DNA from 3 places in the Nocardiopsis alba genome. Region 3 is predicted to be linked to each of the others. Evidence: predicted binding sites of a transcription regulator. Region 3 holds the regulator's gene; each other region holds the start of a gene.
The links. The regulator LexA, encoded in region 3, represses DNA repair genes until DNA is damaged. The targets are predictions, from matches to a motif close to TCGAACANNTGTTCGA.
Positions count from the first base shown of each region.

Region 1: uvrA (excinuclease ABC subunit UvrA) is a predicted target of LexA. The motif match lies at 2,826-2,841, and genes of this name have one in related genera.
Region 2: TR33_RS18470 (DUF6504 family protein) is a predicted target of LexA. The motif match lies at 2,266-2,281, and genes of this name have one in related genera.

Region 1 is NZ_BAZE01000006.1:353,700-364,364, forward strand. Features, by position in the region: gene uvrA (excinuclease ABC subunit UvrA) at 1-2,563, opposite strand, end outside; gene TR33_RS13970 (TerC family protein) at 2,897-3,901, opposite strand; gene TR33_RS13975 (glycosyltransferase family 4 protein) at 4,243-5,325, opposite strand; gene murJ (murein biosynthesis integral membrane protein MurJ) at 5,322-6,965, opposite strand; gene TR33_RS13985 (hypothetical protein) at 6,949-7,809, opposite strand; gene TR33_RS13990 (copper transporter) at 7,806-8,906, opposite strand; gene steA (putative cytokinetic ring protein SteA) at 8,903-10,075, opposite strand; gene recN (DNA repair protein RecN) at 10,218-10,665, opposite strand, start outside.
Region 2 is NZ_BAZE01000010.1:157,548-168,212, reverse strand. Features, by position in the region: gene TR33_RS18480 (DivIVA domain-containing protein) at 551-1,216, shown strand; gene TR33_RS18475 (M48 family metallopeptidase) at 1,323-2,165, shown strand; gene TR33_RS18470 (DUF6504 family protein) at 2,294-2,554, shown strand; gene TR33_RS18465 (NUDIX hydrolase) at 2,643-3,110, opposite strand; gene TR33_RS18460 (GNAT family N-acetyltransferase) at 3,142-3,723, opposite strand; gene TR33_RS18455 (hypothetical protein) at 3,791-4,411, opposite strand; gene TR33_RS18450 (hypothetical protein) at 4,522-4,836, shown strand; gene TR33_RS27435 (hypothetical protein) at 4,836-5,378, shown strand; gene TR33_RS18440 (STAS domain-containing protein) at 5,524-5,895, opposite strand; gene meaB (methylmalonyl Co-A mutase-associated GTPase MeaB) at 6,205-7,269, opposite strand; gene scpA (methylmalonyl-CoA mutase) at 7,266-9,500, opposite strand; gene TR33_RS18425 (methylmalonyl-CoA mutase family protein) at 9,497-10,665, opposite strand, start outside.
Region 3 is NZ_BAZE01000012.1:149,586-160,250, forward strand. Features, by position in the region: gene TR33_RS20720 (carbohydrate ABC transporter permease) at 1-876, shown strand, start outside; gene TR33_RS20725 (long-chain-fatty-acid--CoA ligase) at 947-2,533, opposite strand; gene leuS (leucine--tRNA ligase) at 2,892-5,387, shown strand; gene TR33_RS20735 (hypothetical protein) at 5,471-6,097, shown strand; gene TR33_RS20740 (hypothetical protein) at 6,094-6,747, shown strand; gene TR33_RS20745 (alpha/beta hydrolase family protein) at 6,752-7,843, opposite strand; gene lexA (transcriptional repressor LexA) at 7,901-8,575, opposite strand; gene nrdR (transcriptional regulator NrdR) at 9,277-9,804, shown strand; gene TR33_RS20760 (vitamin B12-dependent ribonucleotide reductase) at 9,964-10,665, shown strand, end outside.

The DNA of each region.
Region 1 (10,665 bases), on a different contig from region 3:
GCCCGGTGGAACGGCGCTGAAGCTCCGCGGCGAGCTTGACCCGCTGGGCCTCACCGCCCGACAGGGTCGTGGCCGGCTGCCCCAACCGCACGTAGCCCAACCCCACGTCGCTGAGCGTCTGGAGGTGGCGGCGGATCGCGTTGATCGGCTCGAAGAACTCCAGGGCCTCGGAGATGGGCATGTCCAACACCTCGGAGATGTTCTTGCCCTTGTACTTCACCTGAAGGGTCTCCCGGTTGTACCGGGCTCCGTGGCAGACCTCGCAGGGCACGTACACGTCGGGCAGGAACTGCATCTCGATCTTGAGCGTGCCGTCGCCCGCGCAGGCCTCGCAACGGCCGCCCTTGACGTTGAAGGAGAACCGGCCCGGCTGGTAGCCGCGGGTCTTGGCGTCGGTGGTCTGCGCGAACAGCTTGCGCACGTGGTCGAAGACCCCGGAGTAGGTGGCCGGGTTGGAACGCGGGGTACGACCGATCGGGCTCTGATCGACGTGCACCACCTTGTCGACCTTGCCGGTGCCGTTGACCCGCAGATGCCGACCGGGCACGTCGCGGGCGCCGTTGAGCTCCTTGGCCAGGGCCTTGTACAGGATCTCGTTGACCAGGGTGGACTTACCCGAACCGGACACACCGGTGACCGCGGTGAACACCCCGAGCGGGAAGGTCACGTCGATCCCGTCCAGGTTGTTCTCCCGCGCCCCTCGGACCACCAGTTCGTGGCCCTTGGTGACCGGCCGCCTCAGCTTGGGCAACTCGATGGCGCGCCGCCCCGACAGATAGTCGCCGGTCAGCGAGTCGGTCGAGGTGAGCAGCTCGTCGACGATGCCCGAGACCACGACGTGGCCGCCGTGCTCGCCCGCGCCGGGGCCGATGTCCACGACCCAGTCGGCGGCGCGGATGGTGTCCTCGTCGTGTTCGACCACGATGAGCGTGTTACCGATGTCGCGCAGCCGCTGGAGCGTCTCCAACAGGCGGGCGTTGTCGCGCTGGTGCAGCCCGATGGAGGGCTCGTCCAGCACGTAGAGGACGCCCACCAGCCCCGAACCGATCTGGGTGGCCAACCGGATGCGCTGGGCCTCGCCGCCCGAGAGCGAACCGGACGAACGCGCCAGGCTCAGGTAGTCCAGACCCACGTCCAGCAGGAACCCCAGCCGGGCGTTGATCTCCTTGAGCACCTGGGAGGCGATGACCATGTCCCGGTCGGAGAGCGTCAGGTCGGCGAGGAAGGCGGCGCTGTCCCGCAGCGACATCGACGCGACGTCGGCGATCGAGCGACCGCCCACGGTCACGGCCAGCACCACCGGCTTGAGCCGGGTCCCCTCACAGGTGGGGCAGGGCACCGTGCGCATGTAGCCCTCGAGGCGCTCGCGCGTGTGGTCGCTCTCCACCTCGGAGTGGCGGCGCCGCACCCAGGGGACGACCCCCTCGAACTCGGTGTAGTAGGAGCGGCTGCGCCCGTACCGGTTGCGGTAGCTGACGTGCACCTGGGTGCCGTGCCCCTCCAGGATGGCCTTGCGCGCCTTGCGGGGCAGACGCTCCCAGGGGGTGTCCAGGTCGAAGCCGATCGCCTCGCCCAACGCCGTGAGGATCCGCTCCCAGTAGCCGCTGTTGGGCCCGCCCGACCAGGGCGAGATCGCCCCTTCGGCCAGGGTCTTCTCCGGGTCGGGGACCAGCAGGTCGGCGTCGACCTCCATGCGGGTGCCCAGACCGGAGCAGTCGGGGCAGGCGCCGTAGGGGGCGTTGAAGGAGAAGGAGCGCGGTTCGAGTTGTTCGAAGGAGAGGTCGTCGTAGGGGCAGTACAGGTGCTCGGAGAAGACCTTCTCGCGCTCGGGGTCCTCGGCGTCCAGGTCGACGAAGTCCAGCACGATCGTGCCGCCGGCCAGCTTCAGCGCCGTCTCGATCGAGTCGGTGAGCCGGCCCGGGGAGCCGGGCTTGACGCTGAGCCGATCCACGACCACCGCGATGTCGTGCTTGTCGTAGCGGCCCAGCTTGGGCGCCTCGTCCAGCCGCACCGCCTCGCCGTCGACCACCGCGCGGGTGTAGCCCTTGGACTGGAGTTCCTTGAAGAGTTCGACGTACTCGCCCTTGCGGCCGCGCACGACGGGGGCCAGCACCTGGAAACGGGTGCCCTCGGTCATCTCCATGACCCGGTCGACGATCTGCTGCGGGCTCTGCCGGGCGATCTCGCGGTGGCACTCGGGGCAGTGCGGCACGCCCACCCTGGCCCAGAGCAGGCGCAGGTAGTCGTAGACCTCGGTGATGGTCCCGACCGTGGAACGCGGGTTGCGGCTGGTCGACTTCTGATCGATGGAGACCGCGGGCGAGAGGCCCTCGATGAAGTCGACGTCGGGTTTGTCCATCTGGCCGAGGAACTGGCGGGCGTACGCCGAAAGGGACTCGACGTAGCGGCGCTGGCCCTCGGCGAAGATCGTGTCGAAGGCGAGCGAGGACTTGCCCGATCCGGACAGCCCGGTGAACACGATCATGGAGTCGCGTGGCAGATCCAGGGACACGTCCTTGAGGTTGTGCTCCCGTGCTCCACGCACCACCAGTTGTTCGACCATCGAGTGAGACATCCTTCGGCTGTGACGCACCGGACGTCCAACCACGTCGCGTGACGTCGGTTGACCCGTGCGGCTTCGCGGTACGGCGGTCGCGGACCCATCAGGGCCGCCTCGGCCTCGGGGCCGGGCCGCTGAGGGGAAGCGGGGAGGAGGAGATCCCTACCCCGTCCGACAAGACCAACGATCGCCCATGACGGTTTCTTCCACCAGAAGAGAGTGGTGGTGCCCATGACGCTCCGGCGTCAGAACACCACCACTATAGACGAACAGCCGTTCGAAACGACGAGGTTCGGCTCGATCTCCTCGATCGGATCCGGCCGGATCCGGCCGGGGTCAGGAACCCTCGATCGCCTCGCTCTCGGTCTTCTTCTTCGAGTCCGAGCGGGACTTGATCAGGCTGCCGACGACGGTGATGGTCATGATGCCGATGATGACGGTCAGCGAGGTGCCGATGCCGATGTCGATGACGTGGACGCCGTTCTCGTGCAGCGCGTGCAGGATCATCTTCACACCGATGAACACCATGATCGCCGACAGGCCCCAGCTGATGTAGGCCAGACGGTCCATCAGCCCGGCCAGCAGGAAGTAGAGCTGGCGCAGACCCATCAGGGCGAAGGCGTTGGCGGTGAAGACGATGTAGGCGTCCTGGGTCAGACCGAAGATCGCCGGGATGGAGTCGACGGCGAAGACCAGGTCGATGACGCCGATCGCGACGATCACCAGCAGCATCGGGGTGACGTGACGACGGCCGTCGAGCTTCACCGTGAGCTTGGCGCCGTGGTAGTCGTCGGTGACCGGCCAGAAGCGCTTCACCAGACGGACCGCGGGGGTCTGGGTGAAGTCCTTCTCCTCCTCGTCGCCCTTCACGTGGTCACGGACGATCTTGTAGCCGGTGTAGATGAGGAAGACGCCGAAGAGGTAGAAGACCTCGCTCCAGGCGTTGATGACCTGGGCGCCCAGGACGATGAAGACGCCGCGCATGATGATCGCCAGGACGATACCGACCAGCAGCACCTCGTGCTGGTACTTCTTCGGCACCGCGAACGCCGTCATCAACAGATAGAAGACGAAGAGGTTGTCGATGCTCAGGCTCTTCTCGGTGACGAACCCGGCGAAGTACTCCGCGCCCGAGGTCGCCCCGCCGAAGTACATGAGACCGAGGCCGAACACCACGGCGATACCGATGTAGAAGACAGCCCACCAGGCGGCCTGCTTGATCCCGAATTCCTTGGGACCCTTGGTCTTGCTCCAGGGGTGGTCGACGATGATCAGATCCAGCGTCAGGATCAGGATCATGGCCGCGATCGTGGCAGCCCAGACCCACAGGGGAACGTTCACGGACGGATTCTCCTCCGGTCGGTGCGCGCGAGCGTTGTGCGCGCACGATAACGAACCGGAGGTCTCTCCCGCCCACACCGGAACGGTGTGGACCGACGGAACCGGGAGCACGCCCTTGTACTCCGTGATGACGGCGCCGCCGCGACAGGGATACTCCCCTCACGTGGTGAAGTAGGCGCATGAAGCGCACCCGACCAGGGTACGCCACACGAGCCGAAGATCAGCATGCCATCAAAAGATCGGTAAGGAAAATCGCCGGCCCGGTGGTACCGGGGCCACCCCGGGGACACATTCACCAGACCGTTCCGCCGGCCACCGCCCCGTCCGAAGGCGACCGGGGCTCACCCCCGCGTCACCGCCTTGTACAGAGCGCACGCGGCCTCCACCGCGTCCTCCTCGTCCGGCAGGTTCCGGGCCGCCTCGCGTGAGCGCGCCCGCAGATCGGCCGCGTACTCGGGATCGTCCAGCACACGCCCCACCGCCGCGGCGAACGCCCCGGCGTCCCCCGGCGGCACCATCTCCACCGTGCCCTCGTACAGGTCCGGGATCCCACCGACCCGGGTCGCCACCACCGGAAGCCCGGCGCGCAACGCCTCCATGATCACCAACGAGGGCCCCTCCCAGCGCGAGGGCAGACAGAACAGGTCCGCGGCCGCCAACAGATCGGCCACGTCGCTCCGACTCCCGAGCATGCGCACGTCCGCGTCCATCTCGGCGGCGGTGTCGTGCAGCCTCCCCCACAGAGGACCGTCCCCGGCGATCGCCACCACCGGCTCGGGCGCGCGGTCGGCGATCGCGGGCGCCGCCTCCAAGAGCACGTCCAGCCCCTTCTGCTCGGCCAAACGCGCCACGGTCAACAACAGAGGGCGTTCCGGGGTCACCGCCAGATCCCGACGCGTCTCCTCCCGCCCCTTGATCGTGCCGCCCGTGTCCGGAGCCGCCACCACCGCCGGTCGGGCGTCCGCGGCGCCCGCCGCGCGCAGCCGGCGCACCAGGTCGCCGGAGACCCCCGTCACCAGATCGGCCCTGGCCGCCACGATCCGCTCCAGCACGGGGAAGGCCGCCGACAGCGGCCCCGAGACCGAGGGCGGGGCGTTGTGCGCGGTGACCACCAACGGGCGCGCTCCGGCCAGGGCGCACAACGCCCCCGCCCGCATACCGTGCGCGTGCACCACGTCGGCCCCGCCCAACAGGGCCCGCAGCCGCACCACCGCCCGCGGATCGTTCCACGACGGCGACGGGCCGATCCGCACCTCCGAGAACCGCATGCCCGCCTCGGAGAAACCGAACTCCCGATCGGCCTCGGGCGGCCCGACCACCGCCACCCGGTGACCCCGCCGACGCAGCCCCTCCCCCAGCGAGCGCACGTGGCGACCCACACCTCCGGTACTGCTCCCGATCACCAACGCGATCCGGTCGTTCACCGCGTCCCCCTCCTACGTTCGAGTACGTTCCGGGCCCGATCGGCCACCGCTCGCACGGCGGTGCGGTCCACCAGGACCGCGACCGAACCGAAGACCACCAGCGCCGCGCATCCGGCGCCCATCGCCGCGACCACCGCGGCACCGGTGCCCCCCTGCGGAGCGATCTCGGCCACGAACCGGCCCACCGCCGTACCGGCGCCCCCGCCCAGTACCGCGGCGGCCAGGGAGCGGGGCAGCCCCACCAGACAGGCACGTCCGTGCGCGCGGACCACCCCGACGCACAGCAGGGCCGCCGCCAGACTCAGCCCGATGGCGGTACCCGCCCCCAGGCCCGCGATCGCCCACCCCGTCGGCGACGCCGAGACCAGCGCGACCGCGCACACCATCACCACGACCCAGCCCACGACCTGCGCGGCGGCGGCTCGACGACCGTGGTGGGAGGCGTACAGGGCACGACCGAGCAGGGCCACCAGCGCGAACCCCACGACACCCGGCGCGTAGGCGAGCAGGGCCCGCTCCAACGGCAGGGGATCGACCTGGGCGAACACCGACGCCACGGGGCCGGCCGCGCCGGCCAGAGCGGTGCCCGCGGCGGCGGTGATCACCACCGCGGCCTTGGCCGAGGCCGACACCAGCCGGGCGAACCCCTCCCGGTCGTCCTCGGCGTGGGCCACCGTCAATTCGGTGAAGGCGCTGGTGGCGATGGGCACCGCGATCACCCCGTAGGGCAGTGTGAACAGTGCCCACGCGTAGCTGTAGAGCACCGCGGCCCCGGCGCCTCCGCCCCAGTTGGCCAGCGCCACCGCCACCAGCAGCGACACCTGCATGGCCACCAGGGGCAACAGGGAGGCCATCGCCAGGGCCCGCACCCTGGCCCCCACACCGGGCGGGAAGGTCAGACACGGCCGCGGCCGCAACCCCAGCCCCCGGGCCGGCACCAGGGCCGTGACGAACAGCGCCACCACGCCCAACGTGGTGCCCAACGACAGGACGAGCTCCGCCGGAAGCGGCAGCCCCGCCGGATCCCGACGGTGCCCCTCCCCCAGGGGCACGAAGGCCAGGTAGGCGGCGATGACCACCAGACTGGACACCAACGGGGCCAACGCCGGCCCCAGGAACCTGCGGTGCGCCTGCAACACCCCGTACAGCACGGCGGCCAGCCCGTAGAAGACCACCTGGGGCGCGAACACCATCAGCATCCGGGAGGCCAGGGAGAGCAGAGCGGCGTGGTCGCAACCGCCCGCCCCGCCCAACATCAGCGCCATCGCCGGCACCGAGGCCAGGGCGAGCAGCGCCGCCAACGGCAGGGAGAGCAGCAGTACCCAGGTGATCAGCGCGGACGTGGTGTGGCGGACCTGGTCCCTGTCGCCGTTGCGGACCGCGGCGGCCAGCACCGGCACGACCATGGCGGTCAGGGCCCCGCCGATGACGATCTCGAACAACACCGCCGGCAGTTGATTGGCGGTCACGTAGGCCGTGCCCAGACAGGTGTCGCCGACGGTCTGGGAGAAGACGACGGTACGGCCGAAACCGGCCAGCCGCGCCCCCACCGTGACCACGGCGATGAGCGCGGCCGCGGCGGCGACCCCCCGGGTCACCTCGCCGTCACGAACCGGCCGGTCCTCACGTACCCCGCCCACCCGTCACCTCCGGAGCGTTCCTCCCCCAGCGGTCCAGACGGCGCAGCGCCGGCACCCGCTCGATCACCCGGGAGAAACTGGTGACCTCGCTGGCCAGGGTCAGACCGACCACCCCGCCCAGCAGTGCCGCCCGGACCGGGCGCGAGGCCTGGGCCACCGCGGCCACACCCAGGGCCGCGCCCAGGGCGTTGGCCCCGGCGTCGCCCAACATGGAACGCTCGGCCAACTCATCGGGCAACAGTGCCGCCGAGGCGCCCAACACCGGGCCCACCAGGGGCGCGGCCGGGGTGACCAGAGCCGGTGCCGCCGTGAGCAGCGCGAACTTCACCGCGCGGCCGGGACGCAGATCGAACAGGTTGATCAGATTGGCGCCCGCCGCGATCAGGGCCCCGTCCATCAAGGTGTCCAACGGACCCCGACGCAGCAGGGCGGCGGCCACGATCCCGGTCGCCCCGATCCCCGCCATCTTCACCGCCCCGGTCGTGACCTCGCCGCGACGCAACGCGCCCAGATGGCCGCGCAGCCCCTTGGCCCGGTCCGATCCGGCCAGATCATCGTAGGCGCCGAACCCGGCCGCGCCCGCGGCGGCCACGATCGAGGCCGCGCGCACCCGCGGGGACACCCCCGGGGCCAGCGCGGAGGCCGCGCACACACCGGAGGCCAGGGCCGGCCCCTCCTTGAGGGTGACGGTCCTCCCCCGGAAGTTGGTCCGCCGCCAGGCCTCGGAACGTCCGGGCCCCCGGGTGATCAGACGGTAGGTGGAGCGGGCGGCCAGCCCGCCCAGGACGACCCCGGTCAGCCCTCGGGCGGCCAGGGTCGGGATCCGGTCGAACACGACGGTCACTCCTCCTCTCCGGAGGCGGAGCGACGGGCCTCGTCCTGTTCGCCCGAGGAGGCGTCGGCCTCGGGGGCCTCGGGGTCCTCGCTCGCGATCGGTCCGGGCAACGGTTCGGGCAGGAAACCCGAGACGCCCTCGCCGATGCCGTAGGCCCCCCGGGTCCCCTCCAGGGCCCCGGCCAGGGCCAGCACCGTGACCACGTCACCGGTGGGTCGACCGGCCACGTCCACCGTGCTGTAGGGGGCCTCCTCCGCCAGGGCACGGGCGATCAGACCGCCCTCACCGGCGGCCTCGGTGCCCCCGGCCAGGACCGTGGGGCCCACGGTCTCGCTCAACGCCGTGGTGAACCCGGTCAGGAGGGTGTTGGCCGCCTCGCTCTCCCCTTCCGGAGCCCCGGCCGGGGCGACCACCAGCAGGGCGTCGGCGGACCGGGCCGGGTTCCCCCGCACGCTGATCAGGCCGCCCTCCTCGAAGGCGGCCAGGACGGCCTCGGCGCCCTTGGAATCGTCCTCGTCGGAAGGGCGGGCGCTCTCCTCGACGTCCTCTTCGCGGGGGCCCTCGCTCGCCCCCTCCTCAGGGGCCTCGGGGGTCTCCGTCTCCTCGTCGAGCCCGACGGCCAACGCCCGACCCAGCTCGACCCCCGCCTTGTCGTAGGGGCCGCCGGTCAGGTCCTCGGGGGTCAGGGACACCTGGAGGGCGAGCTCGTCGACGAACGTGGCGCCACCGTCGTCGACGAAGGCGTCCTCCAGGGACACCCGCCCTTGGACGTCGGCCCCCGCCGCCTCCGCCCGTTCCTCCAAAGAGGCCACCATGTCCTCGTCCGCCCCGGGAGCGCCGATCACGACCAGGCCGACGTCGCGCAGCCGATCCTCCAACACGTCGTCGCCGACGGCGTCGGCCAGACGGTCGGCCCCCTCGTTGAGCCGATCGGCGCTGTCGCGCTCGGCCCTGAGCTCCTCGCTCTGCCCGCGCAGGTCGGCGGTCTCGGACTGGAGCGTGTTGAGCAGCGGGTCCTGGAGCATCGTGGTGCCCAGGACCAGCCCGACGGTGAGCGCCAGGAACACGGCGACGATGGACACCAGGTGGTAACGGAAGTCGATCACGTGAACAGCCCCGTCAGCGAGTACACGAACGCGTCCCAGCGCGCCGCGAGAAAGGTGAGGTAGACCTGGCCGGCCGGTGAGCAGTAGGCGGCGACCACGATGGTCAGAAGGCACGCGGCCACCAGGCCCAGCAGTGCCCACGGAGAGATGCGGGAACGGTACAGACGGCTCACGCCCTTGGCGTCGACAAGCTTGCCGCCGACCCTGAGCCGGGTGAGGAAGGTGCTGGCCATCCCGGCGCGACCCTTGTCGAGGAACTCCTCCATCGTGGCGTGGGTGCCCACAGCCACGATGATGCTCGCCCCCGCCCCGTCGGCGAGCATCATCGCCACGTCCTCGCTGGTGCCGGTCGCGGGGAAGACCACGGCGTCGTGCCCCAGGTCCCGCAGCCGTTGCAGTCCGGGCGCCCGACCGTCCCGATAGGCGTGCACCACGAGTTCGGCGCCGCTGCTCAGGGAACGGTCCGAGACCGAGTCGAAGTCGCCGACGATGATGTCGGGCCGGTATCCGGCCTCGATCACCGCGTCGGCTCCGCCGTCCACACCGATGATGACCGGGCGGAACTCGCGTATGTAGGGTCTGAGCGCCGCGATGTCCTCGCGATAGTGGTAGCCGCGGACCACGATGAGGACGTGTCTTCCCTCCATCGCGGTACCGATCGCCGGGATCCCGATCCCGTCCAACAGAAGATCGCGCTCGCGTTGCAGGTAGGCCATGGTGTTGGCGGCGAAGGCCTCCAACTGGGTCGCCAGACCGGCACGGGCCCGGTGCATGGCCTCCTCCACCGTCTCCCGGTCCTGGAGGACGCCTCGGGCGACGACCTCCTCTCCCCGATAGAGGGTGTCGCCCTCCAGACGCAACCGTTCCCCGTCGCGCACACGGGTGAAGACCTCGGGATCGACGTCGTCCAGCAGGGGGATCCCCGCGCCCACGATCAACTCCGGCCCCTGGTTGGGGTAGCGGCCGCTGATGCTGGGGGCGACGTTGAGCACGGCGCCGACCCCGCAACCGACCAGCGCCTCGGCGCTGACACGGTCGAGGTCGACGTGGTCGATCACGGCGATGTCGCCGGGGCGCAGCCGCTTGGTCAGGTTCTTGGTACGACGGTCCGAGCGGACGGGAGCGACCAGCCCGGTGGAGGTCTCCGCCCGAGAGCGTCGGAATCGCATGACTGTCGCGCTGAGCGCATCCGATACCTTCATCGCTGGCATACTGTCAGAACTCACTCACGTAGAGTTACAACAGTCGGCCGATCGGCGTTTTCGGGGCAAAACGTCGCCGGTGTCCGCTCAGGACACCGGCGACACCCCCTCAAGCCCTCGGATACGCCCGATCCGGGTCGGCGTTGCCCAACAGCTCCTCGGCATGGGCCCGACCCAGCTCCGAATCCTCCAGACCGGCCAGCATCCGGGACAACTCGCGCACCCGACCGTCCCGATCCAGACGGACCACACCGCTCTCGGTGACCAGCCCCTCCGTGGACTTCTCCACCACCAGATGGGCGTCCGCGAACGCCGCCACCTGCGGCAGGTGCGTGACCACGATGACCTGGGCACGACGGGCCAACCGGGCCAGACGCCGCCCGATCTCCACCGCCGCCTTACCGCCCACCCCGGCGTCCACCTCGTCGAACACGAACGTGGGCACCGGATCCGCGCCCGCGAACACGACCTCGATCGCCAACATCACCCGCGAGAGCTCACCACCGGAGGCACCCTTGTGCAACGGCAACGGAGCCGACCCCGGATGCGGGGCCAAC
Region 2 (10,665 bases), on a different contig from region 3:
TGCGGGAGTTCTCGAAGATCATGGCCAGGGGCGTTTGTGGGGGACGTCCTCTAGAGCGCGAAGGCCCGAGGATCGGGGCGATGAAGTGGCCGCAACGGCCGCGTTCCACCGAGTGCGTTCCACCGAGTGAAAGGGCCGGGGGCCGATTCCTCTCTTCGACCGCCTGACCGCAACAGTACACGGCCGCCGGGTCGAATAACCCGAATCGGATGTATCGAAAGAATCACAGAGAATGGCTTTCGCGACCATGAGTAATCGATACTAATGGATTCCGTCATTCTTTTCGATCAAGGTAAACCGAACTCGGATACATGCGTCTTATAAGGAAGACGCGCAGGTGGAGAGCGCTTCACGGCCACCGTTCCGAGGTCATCGCGAACGGATACCGACCGCCTGTCCGAAGTCGGCCACGGACGGGCCTCACCGTGGCGCGGGACACACCGTGAACCTCATGTCGGGGCCCGGCCCACCCCCTCCACGCCCGGCCTCCACGAAATCGCGTCACGGATGAGCCCGTGACGACACCCCTTCGAACCTCATGAACTGCACAATGGGGACCATGCCTCTGACACCGGCGGACATCCGCAACAAGAAGTTCCACACGGTGCGTCTACGCCCGGGTTACAACGAGGAGGACGTGGACGCCCTCCTCGACCGCATCGAGGAGACCCTCATCGCCCTGGAGGGCGGTCCGCGCCGCGGTGCCCTGATCACCGCCGAGGAGATCCGCAACTCCCGCTTCCGCACCACCCGCATGAGTCCGGGATACCGAGAGGACGAGGTCGACGACTTCCTCGACGTCGTCGCCGCCGAACTCGCCGGCCGCGGTCTGGGCCAGGTCGTACCGCCCCCGCTGCCGCCGCGCCCCGGCCAGAGCGTGCCGGGACACCCCATGCCGCCCGGCCTTCCCGGAGCCCATGGAGCGCCCGGCGCGACCCCCCGGATGACCCCGGAGGACATCCGCAACTCACGGTTCGCCACCACCCGCCTGACCACCGGCTACAACGAGCAGGAGGTGGACGACTTCCTGGACCGCGCCGAGCACACCCTGGGGGTCCTCCTCCAGGGCAGAACCGACCGGGCCACCCTGACCTCGGCCGAGGTGGAGCGGGTGCAGTTCGCCACGACCCGCGCCCGCCCCGGATACGACCCCGCGCAGGTCGACCGGTTCCTGGACGCGCTCGCCGACGAGCTGCGCCGCTACGAGCACCCCTGAACCGGGAACACGCCGGCGCCATCACCCCGCGAAAAGGGAAGCAGAAAGTAATATTTAGGCACAGAGAGTAGCCATCCCACGCCTCCGGTGGCCCGAGGGGAGCAGCATGACGCACACTCGCCCGCACGGGTACATCCGGGACGCGTACATCGAGGACACGGACGCGGAGATCGTCCCGCCTCCCGGGCATCCCTGGGAGAGACCCTTGTTCCTCCTGTGCGTACTGGTGTCGCTGCTCCTGGCCGCCGTTCTGCTCCGCCTTCTGTGGACGGTGTCCGGCACCTCCCCGTGGATCCCGATCCTCGCGGTGTCGGTGCCTCTGGGGTGCTGGTGGGCGCGCGGGCTCAGGTACGCGCGAGAACGCGCCGAGTCGGTGCGGATCTCCCCCACCCAGTTCCCCGAGGCCTACCGTCTCGTCATGACCCTGTCCGCCGAGACCGGTCTGACCCGGGCTCCGGAGGCCTACGTCAGGATCGGTACACCCTCGGCGAGCCTCGACGCGGCGGCGCACGGGCTGCGCCGTTATCTGATCCTGCCCGGCGCGATGTTCGACGGAGAGGGGCGGCTCCGCGACCCGGACGCCCTGGCCTTCCTGGTCGCCCACCAGATCGGGCACATCGCCGCGGGCCACACGGGCTACTGGCAGCGCCTGGCGACCCTGGGGGCCGAGCTCGTCCCCGGCCTGGGCGCGGCGCTGGCCCGGGTCCGCGAGTACACGGCCGACGACCACGCGCTGGCGCAGGCCCCCGAGGGCGCCCACGCGGTACGTCTGTTCGCGGGCGGCGCCGAGCTGTACACCCGGGTGAACCTGGGCGAGATGGCCGCCAGGGCCACCGGCGAGCGCGGCGTGTCGCTCTCCCTCTACCACCTGCTCTCCCGGCGACCGAGCAACGTCAGGCGCATGGCCGCCCTACGGGACCGGGGCCGGCGCGGCCGCGTGTTCCTCTGAACCGTTCGACCGATCCGACCCCTTCCTCCCGCGCGCCGAACTGCGCTCCGCGCCCTCGTACCCCTAGGGTGTTCGCGACCCTCCGAGAGAGTCGACTCTCTCGAACACGTGTTCGATAGGCTGTCATAGTGAGTCTTCTGAACGAACAGATCGACGTACGTTCCACCGATGGTGGGAACCCCGCGCAGTTCATCTGGCGAGGACACACCTTCCGGGTGCGCAGAATCATCGGCGACTGGCCCGCCCGCGCCGAGGCCCCCGGGGTACCGGCCACTCGAATACATCTGCTCCGAGTCTCCGCGGAGTCGGAGTCGGGCGAGCCGAGCATCATCGACATCTCCCGGGACGACGCCTCGGACCGTTGGACGATGCGTCGGCAGTGGAACTGACCGCACGACCGCGATGGGCGCCCGTCGGAACGTTTCCGACGGGCGTCGACCTCCGTCCCCGAGACCACGCCCTCGGCGCCGAGAAGGCTCAGAGCGGGAAGTAGGGCGCCCCTTCGCGCTCACGCGCGTGACGGATCCGTTCGAGGATGCGCTCGGCCATCCGCGGCATCTCCTCCGGGGCGAACCAGGCCACTTCCAGACTCTCGTCCCCGTCGACCCTGGGCTCACCTCCGATCGGCCGGCAGCGGAAGGCCAGATCGAGGAACTGCACCCGGTCGCCGTTGGGGTAGGTGTACGGCTCCTGCGCAATCACGGTGGCCAATCGCTCCACCCGCACCTCCACCCCGGTCTCCTCGCGGACCTCCCGGACCACGGCCCGAGCCGGCTGTTCCCCCGGTTCGAGAATGCCTCCGGGGGTGGCCCAGCGGCCGTCGTCCGAGCGCCGGTGCAGCAACACCGCGCCGTCGTCGTCGAGCACCACGGCGGTCACGCCCACCAGGGGCAGAAGGCCGTGACCCACGTGTTCGCGCAACCGCAGGAGAAAGTCGGGAACCATGCTCCGACGGTAGCGCCGGAAGGGGCCGGTCTCAGCCCCGCGCCGCGCGCGAGGCCCGGTACTCGTCGTCGAGGATCGACATCAGGATCGCGTCGTGCCACGCGCCGTCCCACCTCAGGTGCCCGCGCCAGACGCCCTCGCGTACGAACCCCGACTTCTCGTAGGAGCGCCGCGCGCGGGTGTTGAAGTCGAACACCTCCAGCGCGACCCGGTGCAGTCCGACCGTCTCGAAGGCGTACTCCAGGACCGCGTCGGTGGCGGCGGTGCCGTACCCCTTCCCCGTGACGGCGAGACCGTTCAGAGAGACCCGGTAGTGCATCTCGGCGTTGTCGGGGTCCAGGTCGATGAGCGCGCACTCACCGACGTAGGCCCCGGTGTCACGGTCGTGGATCAGCCAGTCGGCCCGGTCGTGCCGGTCCGGCCTGCTCGCGGCGAAGGCGCGCAGCTCCTCCTCGGTGAACCGCTTGTGGGTGCCGGTCATCCGCCGGACCTCGGGATCCATGTCGAGAAGCGAGGCGATGAAGGGATCGGCGTTGTCGGCGTCGAGAGGGACGAGGCGGACACCGCGTCCGAGAAGAACGGGCTGGTCGCGAAGGGCGTCGACGGGGATCATGGATCGCATTCAAGCAGCGTGCCCGACCGGGGACAACGGGTTTTCCCTCCGCGTCCCGGGGAGGAACTCAGGCCCCGTCCCCGTGGCGTTCCAGAAGGGTCCGCGCCCGTCGGAGTTCACGTGCGCCCATCACCAGGACGAAGGCCCCACCGAGGGCCGGGAGTCCGGCGAACCACAGAAGACCCGCGGAGGCGGTGGACCACCCCTGCTCACCGTAGGGCCCCTCGGCCGGCGAGAGCGCCGCCACCACCCCCGAGATCATGAGAAGACCGAGGAGGACGAGGGGCCACGGTCCGCGCCTTCGGATCGACGCGGCGTAGAGCAGGGCACGACGGTCCGTTTCCAGGGCTCCGGAGAGCTCGCCCGTCCAGAGCACCCGTTGCACCGTCCGACGCTCGAGAAGGGTGGCCCCGACCCACCACGGCGGCCGACGGCGGGCCGAGAGGAGGAACAGCGCGGCGACCACCGCACCGAGCACCGTGGCCACGAGGAACCCCGAGACGAGCAGTCCGATGGGGAGGCCCGACCACGGGTCCTCGCCGACTCCGCCGAGAAGACCGAAGGCGAACCCGGAGAACAGGAGGAGGCCGATCCCCGCCCCGAGCGCCCCTCCTCGGCGGCGGACGGCCTTCACGTGCCCGGGATCGTCGAAGGGACGGTCGGCACCCTGGGGGACGGGTTCGCTCATGCGGACGAATCTACTCGAATCGAGCATGGCCCGTACGGCCGGACCTCCCGGCGAGAACGTGAGAGGGCGTCAGGGGTAACGTCGGAAGGTCCGCCGTCCTGGGGAGGCCCATGCTCATCACCCTGCTCGTCAGTTCCCTCGTCACCTACGGTCTGTTGTTCGTGCTCGGAGTGGCCTTCGTGGTGTTCACCGCCCTGGCCCCGCCGGGCCGCAGAGGACCCGCGCTGACCGGTGCCCTCCTGTTCTGCCTGGGAGCCCTGATGGAGTTGATCCGGTCCCTGACCGTGCATCTGGCGATCATCGACCTGTCCCAGGACGGGGGCGCGTTGAACCTGATCCTCAACATCGCGGCCTCCCTCTGCCTCCTCGGCGGACCGGCCCTGCTCGGAGCGGCCGTCGTCAAGTCCGTTCGGGAGGGACGCTGATGTTCGGAACCTACGCCGCCGTCGGCCTGGTCACCGGCCTGCTGTTGCCCATCGCGCTGGGGGTGACGCTTCTCGTCCTCGCCGGACGGGCCGTCGGTGCCGCCGGCCTGGTGCGCACCGCGGCGATCCTGATCATGGTGCTCCCCTTGCTGTCGCTGGGGATCACCCCTGTGGCCATGGCCCTGACCGACCCGATCACCGCCCTGACGGTGGGCGGTGTCGTACGAAGCCTCCTGGCCCTGGTCACGTACGGCCTCCCGGTGATCCTGCTGCTGGTGGCGCTGCGCAAGGTCTCCCGTCCGAGGTCCGCGGGCACCCCCGGCCGCAGGCCCCCGTACGGGCCGGACCCCCGGGCTCCGCGCCCTCAGTGGCCGACACCGGGTCACGGCCCCGGCCACGGGCCGCCACCCGGGCAGGGCGGACCCCCCGGACCACCGGCCCAAGGATCTCCCTTCCCCGAGGGGCCGCCGCCCGCTCAGGGGCCGCACGGAGGTCCGCCGCATCGACCCCGCCCAGGACAGAACCCGCCACCGGGTCGGTGACGTTCGTGAGAGCGGTGCCGCCGGGTGGGGTCGTCCTTCGCACGACCCCACCCGGACACACCGTTATCCCCCCGTGACCTCAAGGGCACGCGGGGGCCGCTGTCGGTCCCGGGGTGGGGGGACTCGGGGGCCGATCGACGAGGCGTCAACCCGCCTGACGCTTGGCCTCCAGGGCCTCCATCGCCGCGACGGCGGTGGCGACGGTCTGGTGGACCGGTACCTGACGGTGCAGGCCGACCAGTCGGACGACCTTGGTGACGCGTTCGTTGAGAGCCGCCAACGACAGGGATCCGTTCTGCTCGCGAACGGTCCTGTAGGCGTTGATGATGACGTTCAGCCCGCTGGAGTCCATGAAGTCCAGCGTGGACAGGTCCAGGATCAACCACGGACCGTGGTCCTCGATCGTGGCCCTGATGTGCTCCTGGAGGTCGGCGGCGGTCGCGATATCGAGTTCTCCCTCGATCGCGACGATCACGCTGCGGCTTTCAACCCGCGTGCTCAGTCCAAGCCTGTGCACGTTCACTCCTCCCGGCCCCACGTTCCGATGGTGAGGGGTCCCTTCGCTTAACCATACGCAGCCCGACCGGGAACGACTACCGGGCTCGGCTCCACTCCCACGAAGCCGGTCCGGTGAGGGGAACGCCTGCGCGCCCGTGCGGCCTGGTAAGTCGTTGGACACACACGGTATAAGCGAACCGCCGTCACGGGAATGCCATCGGACAAGAAATTTTCGCCTCATGGGCGCGAACCCCGGTCGAGCGGCCCGATATCTCCCGATCACACTGTGTCATTTCACGACATCGGAACCGGCGTTGTCCGATGTTCCTCAGAGGTCCCCGGTGTCTCCTTCAGGGCGTTCACGTTCCCTTCGCCCTTCTCGCCGACCCTCACTCTGAGTGAAGGAATCCAATAAGGCTCCGGCGGCCAGTGTGGCCGTCGTATCGCCCGAACGGACCCTGCTCTCCATGTCGGGGATGAGATCGGCCACGGTCGCGTCCCTCAGGAACGTGTCCATGAGCCGGTCTCGCACCTGATCCCACATCCAGTCCACGCCCTGGGCGCTGCGCCGCTCGGCCAGGGACCCGTCGCGTTCCAGCACCGCGCGGTGCTCGACCACCGTGTCCCACACCTCGTCCAACCCGTCCCCGGTCATACCGCTACAGGTCAGCACGGGAGGACGCCATTCGGGGTGGACCGGCCGCAGCAGCCGCAGGGCCCGGGAGAGTTCCCGGGCGGCCTTCCTCGCGTCGGCGGCGTGCGGACCGTCGGCCTTGTTCACCGCCACGACGTCCACCAGTTCCAGGACGCCCTTCTTGATGCCCTGGAGCTGGTCGCCGGTGCGGGCCAGTGTGAGGAAGAGGAAGCAGTCGACCATCGCCGCGACCGTGACCTCGGACTGGCCGACGCCGACGGTCTCCACCAGGATCACGTCGAACCCGGCCGCCTCCATCAGCAGCATGGTCTCCCGGGTCGCCCGGGCCACCCCTCCCAGAGTGCCCGCCGTGGGAGAGGGTCGGATGAAGGCGTTCGGATCCACCGCCAGGGCCGCCATACGCGTCTTGTCCCCGAGGATGCTCCCGCCCGTCCGGGTCGAGGAGGGATCGACCGCCAGCACCGCGACCCGGTGCCCTCTGGAGGTGAGCCGGGTGCCGAGCGCGTCGATGAAGGTGGACTTCCCGACCCCCGGGACCCCGGTGATCCCCACCCTCTGGGCCTTGCCGGTGTGCGGCAGCAACCGCACCAGGAGTTCCTGGGCGGCGCGCGCGTGGTCCGGCCTGCGCGACTCGACCAGGGTGATCGCCCTGGCCAGGGTCGGCCGGTGCCCGGACAGGACCCCCTCGGCCAGGGCGTCCACGTCCACCGAGCGCCTCCTGCGCGCCGTCACGCTCACTCCCCTTCCAGGTCCGGGTCCACCCGCTCCTCCAACTGGTCGAGCAGATCGATGGCGGCCTCGGCGATCACCGTACCGGGCGGGAAGATCGCCGCCGCCCCGGCCTCGCGCAGCTCGGCGAAGTCCCCGGGAGGGATCACCCCGCCCACCACGATCATGATGTCCTCCCTGCCCAGCCCGGCCAGCTCCTCGCGCAACGCGGGCACCAGTGTCAGGTGCCCCGCGGCCAGCGAGGACACCCCGACCACGTGCACGTCGGCCTCCACCGCCTGCGCCGCGACCTCGGCCGGGGTCTGGAAGAGCGGACCCACGTCGACGTCGAAGCCCAGGTCCGCGAACGCGGTCGCGATGACCTTCTGGCCCCGGTCGTGACCGTCCTGACCCATCTTCGCCACCAGGATGCGGGGGTTGCGCCCCTCCGCCTCGGCGAACTCCTCGACCCGGCGCGTCACCCGCTCCATCAGGTCGGCGGCGTTCTCGTTGCCCGCGGCCTCGTCCTTGTACACACCCTGGATGGTACGGATCTGACCGGAGTGACGGCCGAACACCCGCTCCATCGCGTCGGAGATCTCCCCGACCGTGGCCTTGGCCCGGGCCGCGTCGACGGCGGCCGCCAGCAGGTTGCCGGTCAGCGCCTCGTCGGTCCTGGACTCGCCCTCGGCGGCCCGGGTGAGGGCGTCCAGGGCCGAACGCACCCGTTCCTCGTCCCGTTCGGCGCGCAGACGGGCCAGCTTCTCCAACTGCTGGGCCCGCACACGGGAGTTGTCGACCTTGAGGACCTCGATCTCGTCGAGGCCGTCGGGACGGTACTTGTTGACCCCGATCACCGGCTGACGCCCCGAGTCGATCCGCGCCTGGGTACGGGCGGCGGCCTCCTCGATCCGCATCTTGGGCAGACCGGCGTCGATCGCCGCGGCCATACCGCCGGCCGCCTCCACCTCCTGGATGTGCGACCACGCCTTGGCCGCCAGGCTCCGGGTGAGGCTCTCCACGTAGTAGCTGCCGCCCCAAGGGTCGACGACACGGGTGGTGCCCGACTCCTGTTGCAACAGCAGCTGGGTGTTGCGGGCGATGCGGGCGGAGAAGTCGGTGGGCAGCGCCAGCGCCTCGTCGAGGGCGTTGGTGTGCAACGACTGGGTGTGCCCCTGGGTGGCGGCCATCGCCTCCACACAGGTGCGGGCCACGTTGTTGAACACGTCCTGGGCCGTCAGCGACCATCCCGAGGTCTGGGAGTGGGTGCGCAGGCTCAACGACTTGTCCTCGGCCGCGCCCAGGTCCCTGACCAGCCGCGCCCACAACAGGCGGGCGGCCCGCAGTTTGGCGACCTCCATGAAGAAGTTCATGCCGATCGCCCAGAAGAACGACAGGCGAGGCGCGAACACGTCCACGTCCAGCCCCGAACGCTGCCCGGCCCGGATGTACTCGACCCCGTCGGCCAGGGTGTAGGCCAGCTCCAGGTCGGCTGTGGCCCCGGCCTCCTGCATGTGGTAGCCGGAGATCGAGATGGAGTTGAAGCGCGGCATCCGCCGAGAGGTGTAGGCGAAGATGTCGGAGATGATCCGCATCGACGACTCGGGCGGATAGATGTAGGTGTTGCGGACCATGAACTCCTTGAGGATGTCGTTCTGGATGGTCCCCGACAGCTTCTCGGGGGGAACGCCCTGTTCCTCCGCCGCGACGATGTACAGGGCCAGAACCGGCAGCACGGCGCCGTTCATGGTCATGGACACGCTCATCCGGTCCAACGGGATGCCGTCGAACAACTGCCGCATGTCGTAGATGGAGTCGATGGCCACGCCCGCCATGCCGACGTCGCCGGCCACACGCGGGTGGTCGGAGTCGTAGCCCCGGTGGGTGGCCAGATCGAAGGCGACCGACAGCCCCTTCTGTCCGGCGGCCAGGTTGCGCCGGTAGAAGGCGTTGGACTCCTCCGCCGTGGAGAACCCGGCGTACTGGCGGATCGTCCAGGGCTGGTTGACGTACATGGTCGGATAGGGGCCGCGCAGGTAGGGCGGGATCCCCGGAAGACCGTCCACGAAGTCCAGCCCGGCCCGGTCGGCGGGTGTGTACAGCGGCTTGACCCCGATCCCTTCGGGGGTCTCCCACTCCAGGGCGTCGGCGGCCTTGCCGGTCGCCTCCTCCAATGCGCGTCGCCAGTCGGCCTCGCCCTTCTCGGCCGGGCCGGTGAAGGCGGGCGGGCGGGCCGGAACGTCGGAGAAGTCGGGGATCATGCGCTCTCCCCCTGTACGGAGTCGGTCGTGACGCTCGGCGGTTCGATGGTGAGGACGTCGAGCAGATCGGTGAGCAGGGCGACGGCGTCGCCGCCCTTGAACGCGAAGGAGTCCACGCCGGCCTCACGGTAGGCGTCGCGGGGCGCCCCGGCCAGGATCACCCGGCGGGCCCCCGCGCCCTTCAGGGCACGGGCGAGCGTCTCGGCGTGCTCGGCGTAGAGGGCGTCGGAGGAACAGATCACCACGACGCGGTGTCCGGAGTCGGCGAAGGCCGTCACCGCCGTGTCGGCGTTCTCCAGCGGTCCGGGCGTGGCGGCGGCGATCCCGCCGGCGGCCAGGAGGTTGGTGGCGAAGGAGGCCCGGGCGGTGTGCGCGGCCACCGGCCCCAGCGTGGCCAGGAAGGCGGTGGGCCGGCCCCCGGTCCGCTCCGTCCAGGCGTCGGAGCGGTCGCGCAGGGCCTCGTAGTCCCGGCCGCGGCGGCGCACCGGGAAACCGCCCGGAACCGGGGCCGGGGAGGCCACGGGGTCGGGGTCGCGTTCCAGCGGCGTCTCGTCCGGGTTCGGGAACTCGCTCAGACCGGTGAGCGGGGCGGCACGGGTCGCCAGGGCCTCACGACGGCGCTCCCACACCCGGTCCACCTCGGCGAGCAGGGTGCCGTCCACGATCGCCGAGGCGATGCCTCCGGCGCGTTCCAGGGTTCGGAAGAACTCCCAGCCGGTCCGGTAGAGGTCGGCGGTGAGCGACTCCACGTAGAAGGAGCCGCCCGCCGGGTCGATGACCCTGGCCAGGTGGGACTCCTCGATCAGCATCGACTGGGTGTTGCGGGCGATCCGGCGGGCGAAGTCGTCGGGGCGACCGACCGCCGAGTCGAAGGGCGCGACGGTGACCGCGTCGGCCCCGCCGACCCCGGCCGCGAAGCAGGCCACGGTGGCGCGGAGCATGTTCACGTGCGGGTCGCGGCGGGTGAGCATCGCCTCGGAGGTGGTGGCGTGCACACGCGTCCCCCGACGGTCGGCGGGCACGCCCGAGGCCTCCAGGATCTGGTTCCACATGGCGCGGACGGTGCGAAGCTTGGCGATGACGGAGAACTGGTCGGCGTCGGCGGCCAGCCGGAACTCGATCCGACCGGCGGCGTCGGCGACGTCGACCCCGGCTTCGACGAGCG
Region 3 (10,665 bases):
CGGGACGGGGCCTCCTGGGAGGCCCGGGTACGAGAGGCACGTCGGCATGGGGACCGGCTCCGCGTGGGGCGGATCGTGGCCAAGGCCGCCGGAATCTCGCTGCTGCTGCTCTTCACCCTGTTCCCGGTCTACTTCATGCTGGTCAGCGCCTTCTCCGACCGGGCGACCTCCGGAACGGGCGCGCTGTTGCCCACCTCCTTCACCTTCGACAACTTCGTGTACGTCATGGTGGAGGGCAACTTCTCCCTCTACCTGCGCAACTCGTTGACGGTCGCGGCGATCACCGTGGCCATCTCCTGTGTGCTCGCGATGTTGGCGGCGGTGGCGGTGGGGCGGTTCCGCTTCCGGTTCCGCACGGCCGTGCTGGTCCTCGTGCTCATCGTGCAGATGGTGCCGCTGGAGGCCCTGGTCATCCCGCTGTTCCTCCAGGTGAGGGACCTCCAGATGCTCAACACCGTGCTGGGCCTGGCCATCGCCTACGTGGCCCTCTCCCTGCCTCTGGCCATCTGGATGATGCGCGGCTTCGTCGCGGCGGTGCCCAAGGAGGTGGAGGAGGCCGCCTACATCGACGGGGCCTCGTGGCCGCAGATGTTCTGGAAGGTGCTGTTCCCGTTGGTGGCCCCGGGTCTGGTGGCGACCGCGATCTTCTCCTTCATCGTGGCCTGGAACGAGTTCGTGCTGGCGATGACGTTCATGACCCAGAGTCAGAACTACACGGTCGCGGTCGGGCTGCGGCAGTTCTTCGGCCAGTACTCCAACGACTGGGGCCACGTCATGGCCGCCTCCACGATCATCACCATCCCGGTGATGATCTTCTTCATCCTCGTCCAGCGTTGGCTGGTGGCGGGGCTGGTGCAGGGTGCGGTCAAGGGCTGAGGCCGCTGTCATCGACACGAGATCGAGGGGCCGCCCGGGCGGGCGGCCCCTCGTCCATGCCCGCTCCGGATCAGCCCTCGCGCAGCTCGCGCTTGAGGATCTTGCCGGTGGAGGTCATCGGCAGCTCGGTGCGGAACTCGAACTCGCGCGGGTACTTGTAGGCGGCCAGACGCTCCCTGGCGAAGGCGTCCAGTTCCTCGGCGGTGACCTCGGCGCCCTCCTTGGGGATCACGAACGCCTTGATCTCCTCGCCGTGGGTGTCGTGCGGCACGCCCACGACGGCGACCAGGCCGACCGCGTCGTGGGTCATCAGGACCTCCTCGACCTCACGCGGGTAGACGTTGTAGCCGCCGCGGATGATCATGTCCTTGGAGCGGTCGATGATGAAGTAGAAGCCGTCGTCGTCACGGCGGGCGATGTCGCCGGTGCGGAACCAGCCGTCCCTGATCACCTCGGCGTTGATCTCGGGGCGGTCGTGGTAGCCCTTCATGATCAGGTGGCCGCGGATCGCGATCTCGCCGACCGGGTCCTCGTCGCCCTCCTTCTCCTTGACGACCTCGTTCCAGTCGGGGTCGATCAGCCTCATCTCCACGCCCCAGACCGGGCGGCCGATCGAGCCGGGCTTGGCCCCGGTCGCGGGGTTGTTGAAGGAGGCGACCGGCGAGGTCTCGGAAAGGCCGTAGCCCTCCTTGATCCCGACCCCGAAGAGCTCGGTGAAGTCCTCGGCGAGCCGGGCCGGCAGGGCCGAACCACCGGAGACGGCGTCCACCATGTTCGCGGCGATCCCCTCGAGGTCGTAGCGGCCGGGCTCGGCGGCCCGGGCGGCGTTGAGCAGACCCCAGTACATGGTGGGCACCCCGGCGAAACCGGTGACGCCCTCCTTCTGCATCAGGCTCAGGGCCTGATCGCCGTCGAAGCGCGGCAACAGCACCATGGTGCCGTGCCGGTACAGGGCGGCGTTGAGCATCACCGTCTGCCCGAAGATGTGGAACAGCGGCAGGACGACGAGGGAGACGTCCCGCCCGTCCGGGTGCGGGTTGACCAGGCCGGCGGCGACCACCGCGTTCATCATCAGGTTGGTGTGGCTCAGCTCCGCCCCCTTGGGGCGGCCGGTGGTGCCGCTGGTGTAGATGATCACGGCGGTGTCGTCGCCGTTGGACTGGACGGTCTCGAACGTGCCGGGCATGCCGTCCAGGGCGGCCCAGATGGTCTCGGCGCCCTCGATGGTGGACTCGGTCGCCCCCGCGGTGGCGGGCATGTCCACGAAGAGCTCACAGCTCTCCACCTGTTCGAAGGCGTCGAAGGACCGCTGACCCAGCGGGAGGTCGGGCGTGCCGGTGAAGGCGAAGAGCGCCTTGGCCCCGGAGTCCTCCAGGTGGTAGGCGATCTCCCGGGGGGTCAGCAGCACGTTGAGCGGCACGACCACGGCGCCGGCCTTGAGGGCGCCGAAGTACACGAAGGGGAAGTAGGGCAGGTTCGGGCTGGCCAGCGCCACCCGATCGCCCGGCCGGACGCCCCGGGCCACGAGCAGGTTCGCGACCTGCGAGGCGATCATGTCGGTGATCGCGTAGTTCAGGCGCGTGTCGCCGAAGACCAGGCACTCCTTCTCGGGTACGGAGCGCGCTCCGTCCTCCAGAAGTGTGGACAGGTTGAACATGGGGGCCTCCCGCGGCAGATGATCCGGACAGGTGCGAGCAGGGTCGATGTGACCTGCGTCGCGTGTTCTGCGCCACTTTGACGGAAGAGTAACAAACCGCGCGGTCGGTGGGGAGGGCGTGAAGGGGTGGGGACCGACCCGTGTGTCAGAGGGGGGCGGGTGCGCCGGAGGCGGCGGGGAAGAGGGCTTCGACGGGGGACGGCAACCGCTAACCTGAAGAGGACAGACAGACCGAGGAACGGCCGAGGAGCCGCACGTCCCGCACGGGTCATGGAACGGCGGCACCCCTCCTCCCGCTTCGAGGGAGATCCGTTTCCCCCACCCGCGTCGACGCGGGAGCACCCACGAAAGAGATCTGATGACAGCGGTAGACGGCGACCAGACGACGGGCGACACCTACGACGCCCGCGCCCTCCAGGACAAGTGGCAGGCGCGCTGGGCGGCCGAGCTTCCGTTCCAGGCGAGCGAGGACCCCGGAGACGACCGGCCCCGCTCCTTCGTGGTGGACATGTTCGCCTACCCCTCCGGTGACCTGCACATGGGACACGCCGAGGCCTACGCCATCGGCGACGTGATCGGCCGCTACCGCCTCCAGCGCGGCGACAACGTCCTGCACCCCGTCGGCTGGGACTCCTTCGGCCTGCCCGCCGAGAACGCGGCGATCAAGAACAACTCCCACCCGGAGAAGTGGACCTACGCCAACATCGAGACGCAGGCCGCCTCGATGGGCCGCTACGGCGTGGCGGTGGACTGGTCCCGTCGTATCCACACCAGCGACCCCGAGTACTTCAAGTGGAACCAGTGGCTGTTCACCCGCTTCTTCGATCGGGGTCTGGCCTACCGCAAGGACGGCCTGGTCAACTGGTGTCCCCAGGACCAGACCGTGCTGGCCAACGAGCAGGTCGTCCAGGGCCGCTGTGAGCGCTGCGGCGCCGAGGTCGAGCGCCGCGCCCTGAACCAGTGGTACTTCAAGATCACCGACTACGCCCAGCGCCTGCTGGACGACATGGACCAGCTCGATGGCGGACGTTGGCCGGACGAGGTCCTGGCCATGCAGCGCAACTGGATCGGCCGCTCCACCGGCGCCGACGTCCACTTCGAGATCGAGGGCCGGGACGAGCCGGTCACCGTCTTCACGACCCGCCCCGACACCCTGTACGGAGCGACCTTCTTCGTCGTGGCAGCCGACGCCGAGTTGGCCGAGGAACTGTGCGCCCCGGAGCAGCGTGAGGCCTTCGAGACCTACCGCTCCGACGTCGCCAAGCTCTCCGACATCGAGCGTCAGACCACCGAGCGCCCCAAGACCGGTGTGTTCCTGGGCCGGTACGCCGTCAACCCGGTCACCGGCGAGCGCATGCCGGTCTGGGCCGCGGACTACGTCCTGGCCGGATACGGTCACGGCGCGATCATGGCCGTCCCCGCCCACGACCAGCGCGACCTGGACTTCGCCCTGGCCTTCGACCTGCCCGTGCGGGTCGTGGTCGAGACCGGCGAGCCCGACCCGGCCGAGACCGGCGTCGCCACCGCCGGCGAGGGCGTCCTGCGCGACTCCGGTCCGCTGGACGGCCTGTCCAAGGACGAGGCCATCGAGCGCATCATCGAGGTGCTGGCCGAGCGCGGCACCGGCGAGGCCACGGTCAACTACCGTCTGCGCGACTGGCTGCTCTCCCGCCAGCGCTACTGGGGCACCCCGATCCCGATCGTCCACTGCCCCTCCTGCGGCGAGGTCGCCGTCCCCGACGAGCAGCTCCCCGTCACCCTGCCCGAGCTCAAGGGCGCCGAGCTGGCTCCCAAGGGGATCTCCCCGCTGGCCGCGGCCAAGGACTGGGTGGAGGTGGACTGCCCCTCCTGCGGCGGCCCGGCCGAGCGCGACACCGACACCATGGACACCTTCGTGGACTCGTCCTGGTACTTCCTGCGCTACTGCTCCCCGCACCTGGACACCGCCCCCTTCGACACCGAGGCGGTCAACAAGTGGGGCCCCGTCGACCACTACATCGGCGGTAAGGAGCACGCGACCCTGCACCTGATGTACGCGCGCTTCTTCACCAAGGTGCTGCACGACATGGGCATGCTCGACTTCACCGAGCCCTTCGCCCGTCTGACCAACCAGGGTCAGGTCATCAACGAGGGCCGGGCGATGTCCAAGTCGCTGGGCAACGGTGTCGACCTGGGCAAGGAGATCGACGCCTACGGTGTGGACGCGGTCCGCCTGACCATGCTCTTCGCCTCCCCGCCCGAGGAGGACGTGGACTGGGCCGACGTGTCCCCGACCGCGGCCCTGAAGTTCCTCAACCGGGCCTACCGCGTCATGCACGAGGCGGGCGCCGCCGGTACGCCGGGCGCGGACCCCGCCACCGGCGACGTCGAACTGCGCCGGATCACCCACCGCTCCATCGACCAGATCACCGCCCTGATCGAGGACAAGCGCTTCAACGTGGCGATCGCCCGTTGCATGGAGCTGGTCTCGGCCACGCGCAAGGCGATCGACTCCGGCCCCGGAGCCGGGGACCCGGCCGTGCGCGAGGCCGCCGAGTTCGTGGCCGTGGCCCTGTCGCTCTTCGCGCCCTACGTGGCCGAGGAGGGCTGGGAGAAGCTGGGGCACGTGGGCACCGTGGCCGCCGGGAACTGGCCCGAGGCCGACCCGGAGCTGCTGGTCCAGGAGACGGTCACCTGTGTCGTCCAGGTGCAGAACAAGGTCCGCGACAAGCTGGCGGTGGCCCCCGACATCTCCGACGAGGAGCTGGAGCGTCTCGCCCTGGCCTCGGAGAAGGCCCAGGGGTTCATCGGTGACAAGACGGTCCGCAAGGTGATCGTCCGCGCGCCCAAGCTGGTCAACATCGTCGTCGGCTGACGCGCCCGACGGGGGCGGTGGTCGCGACGGTGATCACCGCCCCCTACGGTTGTCCTGAACACGTATTGGGAGGCGGTGGCCGAGTGGGCTCTTCGGCGGCGGGTGGTGGGCTTGGACCCCGACCGTGGACGCGGGCGCTGATCATCGGGGCGGGGGCCGTGCTGCTCGCGGGGGCGGCCGTCGGCGGTGGTCTCGTACTCGCCGGGGACGATCCCGACCGGCCCGACGGGGACGACGTCCTCGCCTCGGCGCCCACGTGCGCGTCGATCCCCGAGGACGCGGTGCTCTCGGCCCTTCCCGGAGCGACCCCCGAGACCGAGGGCCACGGCCCCCTCGCCGGCGGGGAGAGCAGCACGTGCGTGTGGACCTCCCTGGCCCCCGACGGAGAGGGGCGGGGTTCCCTGCGTGTGGACCTGTCCGCGCGCTTCACCGACGCCTCCGCCGAACCCGTGGTCACCGGCGAGCGGGCGGCGGTCCTGGCCCGTGACGCCGCCGTCCCGGTCCGCGGGGAGCAGGTCGACCTGGCCGGAGGAACCGAGGCCGGGGTCTGGCGCGGACGACTGCCGGGCACCGCCGAACTCGCCTTCCAACGCGACAACATGCTGGTCCGGGTCTCCTACGTGGGGGAGGCCGACGGGGAGCCGGTGTCCTTCGGCAGGGCACGCGACACGGTGGTGGACTTCGCGGCCCGGCTGGAGGAGACCCTGTGAGCGTTCCCCCGTACGGGGCCGCCGACCCGGGGACACCGCCACCGCAGAGCCGTGTGTTCGCCACCACCGCCCTGGTGGTCCTGGCCCTGATCGTCCTGGCCGCCTCCGGTCTCCTGGCCTGGTACCTGTTGACCTCGGGGGGTGAGCGCGGAGAATTCGAGGCCGCCCCCGAATGCGGGATCGGGCGGACCGAGGTCCTCGACGAGATCGTCCCCGACCACCGGCTCGAGGTCGAGGAGACCGTCGGTACCGCTCAGGACACCTTCGGTACCGGCTGGCAGTGCCGCTGGGCCACCCCGGAGGGGGAGGGCGCCTCCGTGCCCGCCGCCGCCACCCTCGTCCTGGTGGCCGCCCCGGTCGAGGGAGGGCCGGACGTCGCCTCCGGCACCCTCTCCTCCACCGCGCAGGGGCACGAGCCCGAACCGGTCGACGACCTGGGGGACGAGGCGCTCCGGTGGGTCGAGACCGGGGCCTTCGAGGTGGGCTGTACCGGGGTGCGGGTCTCCAACCTGTACGTCGAGACCTGCTACACCGCCGCCACCGACTACGAGGCCACCGGATCGGTCGACGGGGAGAGCGCGGCCGAGGACGCCGAGCGTCTGGCCCGTTCGATCGTGGCCGAGCTGCCCGAGGGCACCGCGGCCGACTGAGGGCTCACCAGAGCCCGTCGACGAACCTCTCCAGGGCCGGGGCCACGTCGGGGGAGAAGGGCCGGTCGCCGTCGAGGGCGGCCGCGCCGGGGGAGTCGTCGTACTCGCGCAGGACGTGGTCGGTGCCGGGCAGGTCCACCCGCTCGGCGTCCTCGAACCCGGTCATGAGCCGATCGATCTCGTCCCGGGGGATCTGGGCGTCCTCCTCGCCCCACAACACCAGGACCGGGGTGTCGTCCGGCAGGTCGCGGGCGAGGTCGACCGGGTCGAAGGCGTCGATCCAGGCGAGGAAGTCCTGGTTCTGAGGCGCGAAGATCCCGGTCGGGTCGTACATGTCCAGTTCGTCTCCGGCGCGGACGAGGGCGCGGGCCGTCCGGATGTCGGAGAGGATCATCGCGGCGTCGGACTCGTTCACGGCGCCCTGGGCCTCGGCGGTGCGGACCTGCTCGGTGATCTGTCGGTCGATGACGTCGAGCATGCGGGCCCCGGGCGGGGCGGCCAGCACCAGGGCGGGGTCGGCGTCCTCCAGCACCTCTCGGGCGCGCAGGGCGAACAGGGCGCCTTCGCTGTGGCCGACGATCAGGGTGCGTTCGGGGTCCACCTCGGGCTGGGCGATCAGCTCCTCGTAGGCGGCGGCCATCTGGGCGTCGAAGAGCAGGGGATCGATGTCCTCGCCCATGGCCTCGACGGTCTTCTCGTCCCAGGTGTCGGGGTCGCCGCTGCCGAACTTGTCGTAGCGCAGGGAGGCCACCCCGGCGCCGGCCAGGACCCGGGAGAGGTTGAGGTTGGTGTCGGCCTCGGGGCGGCCGTCGCTGTTGCCGTTCCGGTTCGTCGGCCCGCTGCCGGAGATGATGAGGGCGCCCGGCACCGGCTCCCCGTCCGGGGATTCGGGGTGGGTGAAGGAGCCTTCGACGGTGAACCCGCCGCCCTCGAAGGTCACGTCGCGGCCGTCGGCGGAGAGCCCGGGAGGTTCGGGCCCCTCGTCGCCGGGGGAGCAGGCGGAGGCGGACAGCGCGACGGCGATCACGGCCGACGTGAGGAGGGTACGTCGGGAGGAACGGTCGGGGAGGGCGGGAACACGGACACGAATGGACACGTTCTTCAGAGTATCGGCCGGTCCGTGGGCCGCGCCCTCCACCGTTCGCGGAGGGGGTCAGACGCGGCGCATGACCGTGACGACCTTGCCCAGGATGGTGGCCTCGTCGCCGTCGATCGGCTCGTAGGCGTCGTTGCGCGGCATCAGACGCACGTGACCGTCGGCCCCGCGGTGGAACACCTTCACGGTGGCCTCGTCGTCCAGCATGGCCGCGACGATGTCGCCGTTCTCGGCGTTGGGCTGCTGGCGGACCACCACCAGGTCGCCGTCGGTGATGGCGGCGTCGGTCATGGAGTCGCCGACCACGGTGAGCATGAACAGACGCCCCTCGCCGACCAGCTGACGGGGCAGCGCCAGGACGTCCTCGACCGACTCCTCGGCCAGGATCGGGCCGCCCGCGGCGATCCGTCCCACCAAGGGCACCGAGGCGGCGCGGGTGGCGTCGGCGGTGAGCTGGTCGTGGGTCAGGCTCTGGCCCTCGTCGCGGCCGGGAACGCACAGTTCCACGGCGCGTGGCCGATTCTGGTCACGGCGCAGGTAGCCCTTGCGCTGGAGCACCTTGAGCTGGTGGGCCACGCTGGAGGGGCTGGAAAGGCCGACCGTCTCGCCGATCTCCCGGATCGAGGGCGGATAACCGCGTTCGCGAACATAACGCTGGATGCAGTTGAGAACGCTCTGTTGGCGCGCGGTGAGTTTGGGGGCGACGGGCGTGACACCGCCCGTGTCACCCACGGGCGAAAGAACGGTGGTGTTTCCGGAGTGATCGGCTCCGGGGTTGTCCTCCGGCACGGCCGGGCCTCCTCGGTGTTCGGTTCGGTCAGGGCCTGTTCGGGTGTCCGGTGCCGGCCCTGCCGACCGGCTGGTCCGCGGGGTGGTGAAACCGGCGTGAAAACAAGGTCAAGATTAGTCGTTGCACACGGTGATATCAAACAAGCGTTCGAGGGTCGTGGAGATATGACCGGGCCTTTTCGATGGACGTTTTCGGGTCCCCTCGATCGGGCGTTCGCGCGTCTTCGTCCGAGGGTGTTCGGCCAATGTCGAAAACGGCTTTCCGGGGGTCGGTCCGAGGGCGGTATGGGGTTCGTCTCGTGGAAGTCGGTCGAGGGTCCGAACGGGCCGGAAAGGCCCGCCTCGTAAGGGGCGGACGCCGCTCCGGCGGATCGCCGGACGGAGGGCGCGCGCCCTCCGTTCCCGTAGTCTTGACGCCGGTGTCCGGCACCGCCCCGCCCCCGTCTCCACCCCCCTCTCCGAGCGCCCCGCGAGGGTCCTCGACGCGAGCCCGGGAACACGCCGTCGTCAAGGTTGCGACCCGCGCTGCGGAGGGCTAGGTTCGACCACAACATCTGGTGTTGCCGATGGGGCTTGCGCCTAGAAGTTGTGGTTAAGTAGACCTACGGGTCGTTGTTCGGGTCGAGGGAAGCAGGTGAACCGGGATGCACTGTCCGTTCTGCCGCCATCCGGACACCCGGGTGATCGACAGCAGGTCCACCGACGACGGCGCGGCCATCAGACGCCGCCGCACCTGCCCGGTCTGCGAACGCCGCTTCACCACGCAGGAGACCGTCCTGCTCATGGTCGCCAAGCGCTCCGGGGTCACCGAGCCCTTCAGCCGCACCAAGGTCATCGCCGGCGTCCGCCGCGCCTGTCAGGGGCGCCCGGTCTCCGAGGACGCCCTCGCCAAACTGGGGCAAAAGGTCGAGGAGGAGATCCGGTCCAGAGGCGTGGCCGAGGTCCCCGCCCACGAGATCGGGCTGGCCATCCTCGGCCCGATGCGCGACCTGGACGAGGTCGCCTACCTGCACTTCGCCAGCGTCTATCGGGGCTTCGAGAGCCTGGCCGACTTCGAGGCCGAGATCGCCGGTCTGCGCCGTGACCGAGGGGAGGACCCCTCGAAGCGGGAGGAACCGTCCGAGGGGAACGGATCGCCCCGACCCGCGATCGACACCACAACTTCGGGCTAGCAGTCCGGACGTCCATCGCGACGTCCGGAGCCATCATCCCGGGTGGTCGACCTCACGGCGAGGGAGCACGCCGCCGTGGTCGACCCACCCCGCCACCAGGGACATCCGCGCGGGCATCAGCGTTTCCGCGCACGATCAGTATTTCGGGGAGACTCCGTCATGACGGAAACCACCAGCGGCCCTACGGGACGCAAGGGCAAGGGGTCGCGCAAGGGCCTGAAGATCAAGCGGGTCTTCACGACCGCCGGTACCCACCCCTACGACACGCTGGAGTGGGAGCGTCGGGACGTCGTCATGACGAACTGGCGCGACGGCAGCGTCAACTTCGAGCAGCGCGGCGTGGAGTTCCCCACGACCTGGTCGGTGAACGCGACCCAGATCGTGGCCAGCAAGTACTTCCGTGGCGCGCTCGGCACCCCCGAGCGCGAGTGGAGCCTCAAGCAGCTCATCGACCGCGTCGTCGGGGTCTACACCGACACCGGTCGTAAGAACGGCTACTTCGCCTCCGACGAGGACGCCGAGGTCTTCGACCACGAGCTCAAGTACGCGCTCGCCCACCAGCTCTTCAGCTTCAACTCGCCGGTCTGGTTCAACGTCGGCACCACCTCCGCCCAGCAGGTCAGCGCCTGCTTCATCCTGTCCGTCGACGACACCATGGAGTCGATCCTGGACTGGTACAAGGAGGAGGGGATCATCTTCAAGGGCGGTTCCGGCGCGGGTGTGAACCTGTCCCGCATCCGCTCCAGCAAGGAACTGCTCACCTCGGGCGGCACCGCTTCCGGTCCGGTCTCCTTCATGCGCGGCGCCGACGCCTCCGCCGGGACCATCAAGTCCGGTGGCGCCACCCGCCGCGCGGCCAAG